3 regions of the Neisseria dentiae genome follow, and region 3 is predicted to be linked to each of the others. Evidence: predicted binding sites of a transcription regulator. Region 3 holds the regulator's gene; each other region holds the start of a gene.
The links. Region 3 encodes FNR, which switches genes on or off when oxygen is low (the NO sensors DNR and NnrR bind a similar motif). Its sites were predicted from a motif close to TTGATNNNNATCAA; they were not measured.
Positions count from the first base shown of each region.

Region 1: the regulator FNR is predicted to act here: its motif matches at 1,601-1,614, upstream of ccoN (cytochrome-c oxidase, cbb3-type subunit I).
Region 2: the regulator FNR is predicted to act here: its motif matches at 1,091-1,104, upstream of pflB (formate C-acetyltransferase).

Region 1 is NZ_CP059570.1:1,924,507-1,927,793, forward strand. It holds gene H3L92_RS09075 (M61 family metallopeptidase) at 1-1,555, opposite strand, end outside; gene ccoN (cytochrome-c oxidase, cbb3-type subunit I) at 1,878-3,287, shown strand, end outside.
Region 2 is NZ_CP059570.1:379,425-382,711, forward strand. It holds gene H3L92_RS01805 (FAD-binding oxidoreductase) at 1-810, shown strand, start outside; gene pflB (formate C-acetyltransferase) at 1,222-3,287, shown strand, end outside.
Region 3 is NZ_CP059570.1:2,164,452-2,167,738, reverse strand. It holds gene hemN (oxygen-independent coproporphyrinogen III oxidase) at 1-1,196, opposite strand, end outside; gene fnr (fumarate/nitrate reduction transcriptional regulator Fnr) at 1,348-2,082, shown strand; gene H3L92_RS10125 (CysB family HTH-type transcriptional regulator) at 2,153-3,103, opposite strand.

The sequences.
Region 1 (3,287 bases), 240 kb from region 3:
GGGCGATGATTTTGTCTTTCGGGCACAGCGCGGCCTGCTCGGCACTGCCGCCGTTGAACACATGGGTTAAAGTAATGTCGCCGTTATCCTGCTTGAAACGTGCGCCCAAATCGCTTGCCGGCCACATCACTTCTCCGCCGCCCAAGCCGCCACCGTGGCTGTGCGGCGCGGCCAGCCATTCCAACTTCACGCCCGCAAGCTCCAAGCTGCTTTGCAGGGGAAGGTCGTCGGTGGAATATAAGGCCGTCTGAAAAAAACCGCTCAAATCCAAACCGGTGATTTCTTGGCAATATGCCTGCCATTGCCGCTCTTCGATGCCTTTGCCGTTTTCGCGCCAATTGCGGTAGAGCGTGTGCATCACCGTATCCAAACTGTGCTTGCCCGCGCTTCTGCCGCGAATCTGCAAATCCAGACACAAAGCTGCCAGTGCGCCTTTCTGATAATAGCTCACGATGGCATTGGGGCTGTTTTCGTCTTGCTTGTAAAACTTGTTCCACGCGGTAAAACTTGATTGTGCCAAAGTCTGTTTCAGACGGCCTTTGCCCTGCTGCACGCGGGTAATGCCTTGCGCCAGCAGTTTCAAATAGGCTTCCGGCGCAATCACGCCGCTGCGGGCTAAAAACAGATCGTCGTAATAAGACGTAATGCCCTCAAACGCCCATAACTGCTCGGTATAGCTTTCGCTGTCCAAGCGGTAAGGCTCAAACGCGGCGGGCTTGATGGATTTTACGTTCCACGCATGGAAATACTCGTGGCCGAACAACCCGAGCAGCTGGATATAGGCATCATCCGGCCCGCCCATGCCGCGCGCAGGCAGGCTGTTGCGGTCGGCCAAGAGCGCCGTGCTGCTGATGTGCTCCAAACCGCCGTAAATGTTATCGCCCACATGCAGCAGAAACAGATATTCTTGAAACGGTGCCGCGCCGGCAAACATTTCCAACTCGGCCGCGCAGATTTTCTGCACGTCGCCGAGCAAACGACCGCGGTCGAAATCACGGTAATGCCCGCTCAAAACGATACGGTGCGGAATACCGCAAGCCTCGAAGTGCAACGTTTCAAACAAACCCAGCTCAAACGGATAATCGATTAGTTCGGCATAAGAGGCCGTCTGAAAAGTACGCCCGCCCGCCGCCGGCATCGTTGTGGCAATCTGCCAGTTTTCGGGCAATCGCGGGAAAGTAATCTGATGTAGCCCGTTTTCGTATCCTTCCACCCGGAGCAATAGGCAGGCACCGTCGAAAAAGCCGCGCTCCGCACTCAAAAACGAACCGCGCACGGATAAGTCAAACGCATAAACAGTGTAGTGGATTTGCCACTCTCCGCCCGGGTTCTCAGCCGTCCATTCGTTTTTCGACACCTGTTCCAATGCAACCGGCCTACCATTGCAGCAGGCCTCGATAGAGATGATATGGCGCGAAAAATCGCGAATCAGATAACTGCCCGGAACCCAATTGGGCAGCTTGATTTGTAAAGGACGGTTATCTTTTGAATAAAAACTCAAACAAACCCGCCACAGATGGGCGGCTGGTTCGGGAGTGAGGGTGTATTGGATCATGGCATTACCGGCACGGTTAAAGTTTGTATGGCTGCTTGAGTAAATTTGACTTATGTCAAGAAACTTTATGTAGTGAATCTATAATCTAACAAAATATGGCCGAAATCAACCCGCCCCGCTCGGTAAAAATTGCGGTTTTATGCCGATTCGGCTTGGTACGGCACGGGTTTTGATTTAGAATGCACGGGTTAAGCTGCCGTAAATTGCCTATCCGCGCAACTACTCGGTGTTAAATTAAGAAAAATCGGGTGTATCTTTGGTGTGTTTCAGCAAGCCGGAGCAAACCGATAAGTGTAAATTGCCATGTTTAATGGAGACCCTTATGGAAACGCAAACATATAACTACAAGGTGGTGCGCCAATTTGCCATCATGACTGTAGTTTGGGGTATCGTGGGCATGCTGGTGGGGGTGATTATCGCCGCCCAACTGTTCCTGCCCGCCCTCAACCTTGCAGACATCGGACCTTGGTTCCACTTCGGCCGCCTGCGCCCGCTGCACACCAATGCGGTGATTTTCGCCTTCGGCGGCTGCGGCTTGTTCGCCACATCATATTATGTAGTGCAGCGCACCTGCAACGTGCGCCTGTTCGGCGGCAAATGGCTGCCCGCCTTCACATTCTGGGGCTGGCAGCTGGTTATCGTTTTGGCCGCCATCACCCTGCCGCTGGGCTATACCCAGGGTAAGGAATATGCCGAATTGGAATGGCCGATCGATATCCTGATTGCGTTGGTATGGGTTGCCTACGCCATCGTGTTCTTCGGCACCATCGCCACCCGGAAAATCAAACACATCTATGTAGCCAACTGGTTCTACGGCGCATTTATTTTGGCCGTGGCATTGCTGCACATCGTTAACAGCCTGGCCATTCCTGCCGGCGCCATGAAATCTTATCCGCTTTACTCGGGTGCCATCGACGCCATGGTTCAATGGTGGTACGGCCACAATGCCGTGGGCTTCTTCCTGACCGCCGCTTTCTTGGGCATGATGTATTACTTCGTACCCAAACAAGCCGGCCGCCCGGTTTACTCTTACCGTTTGTCTGTCGTGCACTTCTGGGCGCTGATTTTCACCTATATGTGGGCAGGCCCCCACCACCTGCACTACACCGCACTGCCCGACTGGACCCAATCTTTGGGCATGGTGTTGTCATTGATTCTGTTCGCACCCTCATGGGGCGGCATGATTAACGGCATCATGACCTTATCCGGCGCATGGCACAAACTGCGCACCGACCCGATTTTGAAATTCCTGGTGGTTTCCCTCTCGTTCTATGGTATGTCCACTTTCGAAGGCCCGATGATGTCGATTAAAACCGTCAACGCATTGAGCCACTACACCGACTGGACCGTGGGCCACGTTCACTCAGGCGCTTTGGGCTGGGTAGGCTTCGTTACCATCGGCGCGATTTACTACCTGATTCCGCGCCTGTTCGGCCAAAAAGAAATGTACAGCACCAAACTGATCGAAGCGCACTTCTGGATTGCCACCATCGGCGTTGTGCTCTACATCGCTTCCATGTGGATTTCCGGCGTGATGCAGGGTCTGATGTGGGGCGCGTTGAACGACGACGGCACACTCACCTACTCTTTCGTTGAATCGGTTAAACGCAGCATGCCTTTCTATATGATTCGCTTCACCGGCGGCCTGCTGTATCTGACCGGTATGGTAATCATGGCCTACAACGTTTACCGCACCGTTATCGGCGGCAAGCCCGTTGATGCCGAAATTCCT
Region 2 (3,287 bases), 970 kb from region 3:
CGCCATCTGTTTATCGGCAGCGAAGGCACGCTGGGTGTGATAACGGGGGCAACGTTGAAACTGTTTGCGCTGCCGAAAACCGTTGAAACCGTGTGGGTGGGGGTGGATTCGATAGAGCGGGCGGTGGAGCTGCTCACGCTGGTGCAGGGCGGTTTTGCCGAGCGTTTGTGCAGCTTCGAGCTGGTCAGCCGTTTTGCGTTGGCGTTGTCGTCGGATTTCAGCCGCATCGGCCAACCGGTTGATGCGCCGTGGCATATTCTGCTGGAGTTGGCCGATTCGATGGAAAGCGGCGGCTTGGGCGAGGAGTTGGCGGAGTTTTTGCTGGCGCACGGTTTCGACAATGCCGTGGCGGCGCAATCCGAAACCGAACGCCAAGCCTTGTGGACGTTGCGGGAAAATATTTCCGCATCACAGCGCAATCTGGGCGCCAGTATCAAACACGATATTGCGGTGCCGATTGAAAACGTGGCCGGGTTTGTGGCCGATTGCGAAACTGCGCTTCAAACGGCTTTTTCCGGCATCAATATCGTGGTGTTCGGCCATTTGGGCGACGGCAGCCTGCACTACAACACTTTCCTGCCCGGCGTGCTGGATAACGGGGTGTATGAATATGAGGATGCGGTGAATGCCGTGGTGTATGAAAACGTGTTGGCCTGCAACGGCACGGTGGCGGCGGAGCACGGTATCGGCATAGTGAAGAAGCAATGGCTGCCGAGCGTGCGCAGTGCGGCGGAAATCGCATTGATGCGGGCGGTGAAGGCCGAACTTGATCCGCGCGGCATTATGAACCCGGGCAAATTGCTGCCGTAGTTTTGTTTCAGACGGCCAAAGGCTTGTGAAAAATTCGGGCAGGCCGTCTGAAATATCCGGCTTGCGGCCTTTGCGAAGCTAATAACGGTAAATAAACTTTTCTTGGGTTTTGCACAGGTTTCAGCCTGCCAAAATAATCGTTGGCCCGTGAAAAATTTTCAGGCCGTCTGAAATGTTTTCAGACGGCCTGTTTTAATCCGCACAATTTAATTATTTTACGCCTGTTTTTTGCTGCGTAACAGAGTTTGCCCGGCTGTTTTATCCTACTACATTTTGTTACCTGATTTATATCAAGTAGTAATTTTGTTTCAATAAAATCGCAGCGCATCCGTCTTGAATAAGTGCTATTCTGTGCCCATTAAGTTTCATGTAACCCGTTTCTTATCGTTTGAAAAAACAAGGAGTTCAAAAATGGCTACCACCGCACAAGAGCGCCCCGCCGCATGGGCCGGCTTTAAAGCCGGCGAGTGGGAGAACAGTATTGACGTACGTGATTTTATTCAGAAAAACTACACGCCTTATGAAGGTAACGCCGACTTTTTAGCGCCGGCCACCGAAGCCACCACCAAACTGTGGGCCGAAGTGATGGAAGGCATCAAAGTGGAAAACCGCACCCACGAGCCTTATAAAATCGACGCCCAAGTGGTTTCCGGCATCACCAGCCACGGCCCTGGCTATATCGACAAAGATTTGGAAACCATCGTCGGCCTGCAAACCGACGAACCGTTGAAACGCTCCATCATGCCTTTCGGCGGCCTGAAAATGGTGCAGGATTCCTGCAATATCTACCGTGTGGAGCTGAACCCCACCGTAACCGAAATCTTCACCAAATACCGTAAAACCCACAACCAGGGCGTGTTCGACGTTTACACCCCCGATATCCGCCGCTGCCGCAAATCAGGCGTGCTGACCGGCCTGCCCGATGCTTACGGCCGCGGCCGCATCATCGGCGACTACCGCCGCGTGGCGTTGTATGGTATCGACCGTTTGATGGCCGACAAAGTGGCGCAGTTCAATTCGCTGCAACCCGATTTGGAAGCCGGTAAAAACTTGGAAGAAGTAATCCGCCGCCGCGAAGAAATCAACGACCAGCACAAAGCCTTGGGCCAAATGAAAGAAATGGCCGCGAGCTATGGTTTTGATATTTCCGGTCCCGCCAAAAACGCCCGCGAAGCCGTGCAGTGGACTTACTTCGCCTACTTGGCTGCCGTGAAATCGCAAAACGGCGCCGCCATGTCGTTCGGCCGTGTGGCCACTTTCTTGGACATCTTTATCGAGCGCGACCTGCAAAACGGCACGTTAACCGAAATCGAAGCGCAAGAGCTGATCGATCACTTGGTGATGAAGCTGCGTATGGTACGCTTTTTGCGCACCCCCGAATACGACCAATTGTTCTCGGGCGACCCGATTTGGGCCACCGAATCCATCGGCGGCATGGGCTTGGACGGCCGCACGCTGGTAACCAAAAACAGCTTCCGCTTCTTGCACACTCTGTATAACATGGGTCCGTCACCCGAGCCGAACATCACCGTGTTGTGGTCCGAACAGCTGCCCGACGGCTTCAAGCATTTCTGCGCCAAAGTATCCATCGACACTTCGTCTATCCAATACGAAAACGATGACTTGATGCGCCCCGACTTCAACAGCGACGACTACGCCATTGCCTGCTGCGTCAGCCCGATGGTGGTCGGCAAACAAATGCAGTTCTTCGGCGCGCGTGCCAACCTGGCCAAAACCCTGCTGTACGCAATCAACGGCGGCGTGGACGAAAAATCGAAAGAACAGGTCGGCCCCAAATCCGAGCCGATTCTCGACGAAGTGTTGGATTTCGACACCGTGATGGCGAAAATGGACAACTTTATGGATTGGTTGGCCACCCAATACGTTACCGCGTTGAACATCATCCACTACATGCATGACAAATATTCGTATGAAGCCGCGCTGATGGCCCTGCACGACCGCGACATCAAACGCACCATGGCCTGCGGTATCGCCGGCTTGTCGGTAGCCGCCGACTCGCTTTCCGCCATCAAATATGCGAAAGTGAAACCCGTGCGCGATGAAAACAATATTGCTGTCGATTTTGAAATAGAAGGCGAATACCCGCAGTTCGGTAACAACGACGACCGCGTTGACGACATCGCCTGCGATTTGGTAGAACGCTTCATGCGCAAAGTGGCCACCCACCCGATGTACCGCAACGCGATTCCGACCCAATCCGTGCTTACCATCACTTCCAACGTGGTTTACGGCAAAAAAACCGGTAACACCCCCGACGGCCGCCGTGCAGGCGCACCGTTCGGCCCCGGCGCCAACCCCATGCACGGCCGCGATGTGAACGGTGCGGTGGCTTCGTTAAGCTCGGTAGCCAAACTGCCGTTCGAGTTCGCCAAAGACGGTATTTCCTACACCTTCTCGATTGTGCCGGGTGCATTGGGTAAAGACGAGCAATCCCGCGAACGCAATCTGGCTGGCCT
Region 3 (3,287 bases):
TACACCCGGAAATCCAATGCGAAACGGCACATCAGGTCTTGGATAATGTTGCGCCGCAGCAGGTCGTCCTGGTTGAGGCGGTAGCCGCGCATCACGGGCAGGCGGCCGGCGTCGATGGCGGCGTAGTAGGCATCGATGTCGCGCTCGTTCTGAACATAGACATTGGCGATTTTGCCGATAGACGACACGCCCAAGGCAATCAGATCACAGTCGGCATAAGTGGAATAGCCTTGGAAATTTCGTTGCAGCCAGCCTTCTTTCAACGCCAGCGAGAGTTCGTCGTCGGGTTTGGCGAAATGATCCATGCCGATAAATACATAGCCGCGGGCGGTGAGCGTTTGCACGGCGTATTGCAGAATATCGAGTTTTTCTTCGCTGCCGGGAACGGCGGCGGTGTCGATGCGGCGCTGCGGTTTGAAAATATGCGGCAGATGGGCGTAGTGGTAAAGCGCCAGGCGGTCGGGGTCGAGCGAAAGCACGGTTTCGAGGGTGGGTTTGATGCTTTCGAGCGATTGGTGCGGCAGGCCGTAAATCAGATCCACGCTCACCGATTTGAACCCCGCTTCGCGTGCGGTCTCAATCACTTCGCGCGTTTCTTCAACAGTTTGCACGCGGTTGACTGCTTCCTGCACTTTCGGGTCGAAGTCCTGAATGCCCACGCTCATGCGGTTGAAGCCCAGCCTGCCCAAATGCAGCACGGTTTCGCGGCTGACCTTGCGCGGGTCGATTTCTATCGAATATTCGCCGCCGGGAATCAAATCGAAATAGCGCCGTATCATCGCAAAAACGCGCTCAAGCTGCCCGTCGCTCAAAAACGTGGGTGTGCCGCCGCCGAAATGCAGCTGCGCCAACTGATGGCGGCCGTCCAGATGTGGGGCGAGCAGCGCCATTTCTTTTTCGAGGTATTCGAGGTAGGCATCGGCGCGGGTTTTGTCTTTCGTGATGATTTTGTTGCAGCCGCAGTAATAGCAGATGGTATTGCAGAAAGGAATATGGATATAAAGCGACAAGGGTTTGTTTAAAGCCCCTGCGTGACGCATATTGAGTGATTCCAAATAGTCGGTTTCGCCAAAACCGCTGTGGAAGCGGTCGGCGGTCGGGTAAGAAGTGTAGCGGGGGCCGTTGGAAGGTAGAGAAGCAATCAGCCCGCGGTCGAATTCAGGCTCAGTGTTGTTGTGTATCTTTATGATTTTCATTAAATAATTTTCTTGATTCGGAATGGATAGGCAAACCAAAGGTAGTTTGATAGAATACCTGCACTATCATAAACAAGCCTTGACTGGAGTCAATAGTCCTTAAGTCGCGGCTTAACTATATAAAAGTTGCTCAGAAGAAAAGGTGCCCGCTATGCCCGCACACACTGCCCAACATCAGATGAAAACGCTGTGTTCAACGTGTTCCTTACGCGAACTGTGCCTGCCCGTTGGGCTGATGCCGACCGAGTTCGCCCAACTGGATGCCGTTATCCGCCAAAGCCGGCGTTTGAAAAAAGGCGAATATCTCTTTCGTGCGGGCGAGCCGTTTACCTCACTGTTTGCCATCCGCACGGGTTTCTTCAAAACCACCATCGCCAGCCAGGACGGGCGCGACCAAGTAACCGGCTTTTTCATGTCGGGCGAACTGATCGGCATGGACGGCATCTGCACACACACCCACAGTTGCGATGCCGTGGCCTTGGAAGACAGCGAAGTGTGCGAGCTGCCGTTTTCGCATATGGAAGAGTTGGGAAAGAATATTCCCAGCCTGCAAACCCACTTTTTCCGCCTGATGAGCCGCGAAATCGTGCGCGACCAAGGCGTGATGCTGCTGTTGGGCAATATGCGCGCCGAAGAGCGGTTGGCGGCTTTTCTGCTCAACTTGTCCAACCGCCTGTATGCCCGCGGTTTTGCCGCCAATGATTTTATTTTGCGGATGTCGCGCGAAGAAATCGGCAGCTATCTGGGGTTGAAACTGGAAACCGTCAGCCGAACCTTGTCGAAATTCCATCACGAAGGGCTGATTTTGGTCGAACACAAACACATCAAAATTTTAGAGCCGCAGGCTTTGAAGAAAATGGTTTCCGGCTGCGAACACGCCGTATAACTATTTGAACCCCAAAAGGCCGTCTGAAAAATATTTTTCAGACGGCCTTTAAATATTTCCGTTTAGGATTTTAGATGGAAAAATCTTCCTCAATCGGTTCATATAACATTTTGTCAATCTGCGTGCGGGTGAGTTTGGGTGCAAACAGATTAATAAAGTCATAAGTATAGCCGCGCAGATAGGTATCCGGCCGCAGTGCGATGTAGGTGTGGGAAGGCTCGAACAAATGCGAAGCATCGATCAGGTGCAGATCACTGTCGGTTTTGACATCGTAAGCCATTTTCGCCATCAAACCCACGCCCAGGCCCAGCCTTACATAGGTTTTCAACACATCGGTGTCGGCCGACGACAACGCCACGGTAGGCAAATCCAAGCGGGCTTTCTGAAACGCACGGGCAATATTATTGTTGTGGTTAAGGGCAAATTCGTAAGTTACCAGCGGAAAAGCCGCCAAGTCTTCGATTGCCAACGGATGGCGGCAGTCTAAAAGCGGATGGTCGTCCGGCACAACCACCGCATGTGTCCACGCTTCGCAGGGCAGTTTGCGCAACTCGCCGTTTTCCTCCAGCGCTTCGGTGGCAATTGCAAAGTCGGCTTCGCCGTTAACCACCATTTGCGCCAGCACGTCGGGGCTGCCCTGCTTGATGCTCAGGCGCACTTTGGGGTAGCGCTGCACAAATTCCGCCACAATGGCCGGCAGCGCATAACGTGCCTGCGTGTGGGTGGTGGCGATGGTTAACGAACCGCTGTCGTGTTCGGTAAACTCGCTGCCGATATTCTTAATATTCTGCACATCGCGCAAAATCCTTTCGGCCAGCTCTAAAACCGCCTTGCCCGGTTGCGAAACCGAGACCACGCGTTTGCCGCTGCGGATAAATATCTGTATTCCCAACTCTTCTTCCAGCAGCCTGATTTGTTTGGAAATGCCCGGTTGGGAAGTAAACAGGGCTTCGGCGGCTTCAGATACATTCAGATTGTGGCGGTAAACTTCGAGCGCGTAACGCAATTGCTGTAATTTCATCTTAAAAAACCAAGCGGCGGGAGTTTATGGGTTTTGTAGATTCTGTACGACAAACGCTTGGCAATGTAGCACACTTTGGCAAAATCTGCCCGATTGTCTCGGTGAAAGGGTTAAAGCTTTTGTTTTTTAATAAACAATCTGTTATTGATATTAACTAGTCATGGCTGGCTGGCGGCGTTAACTG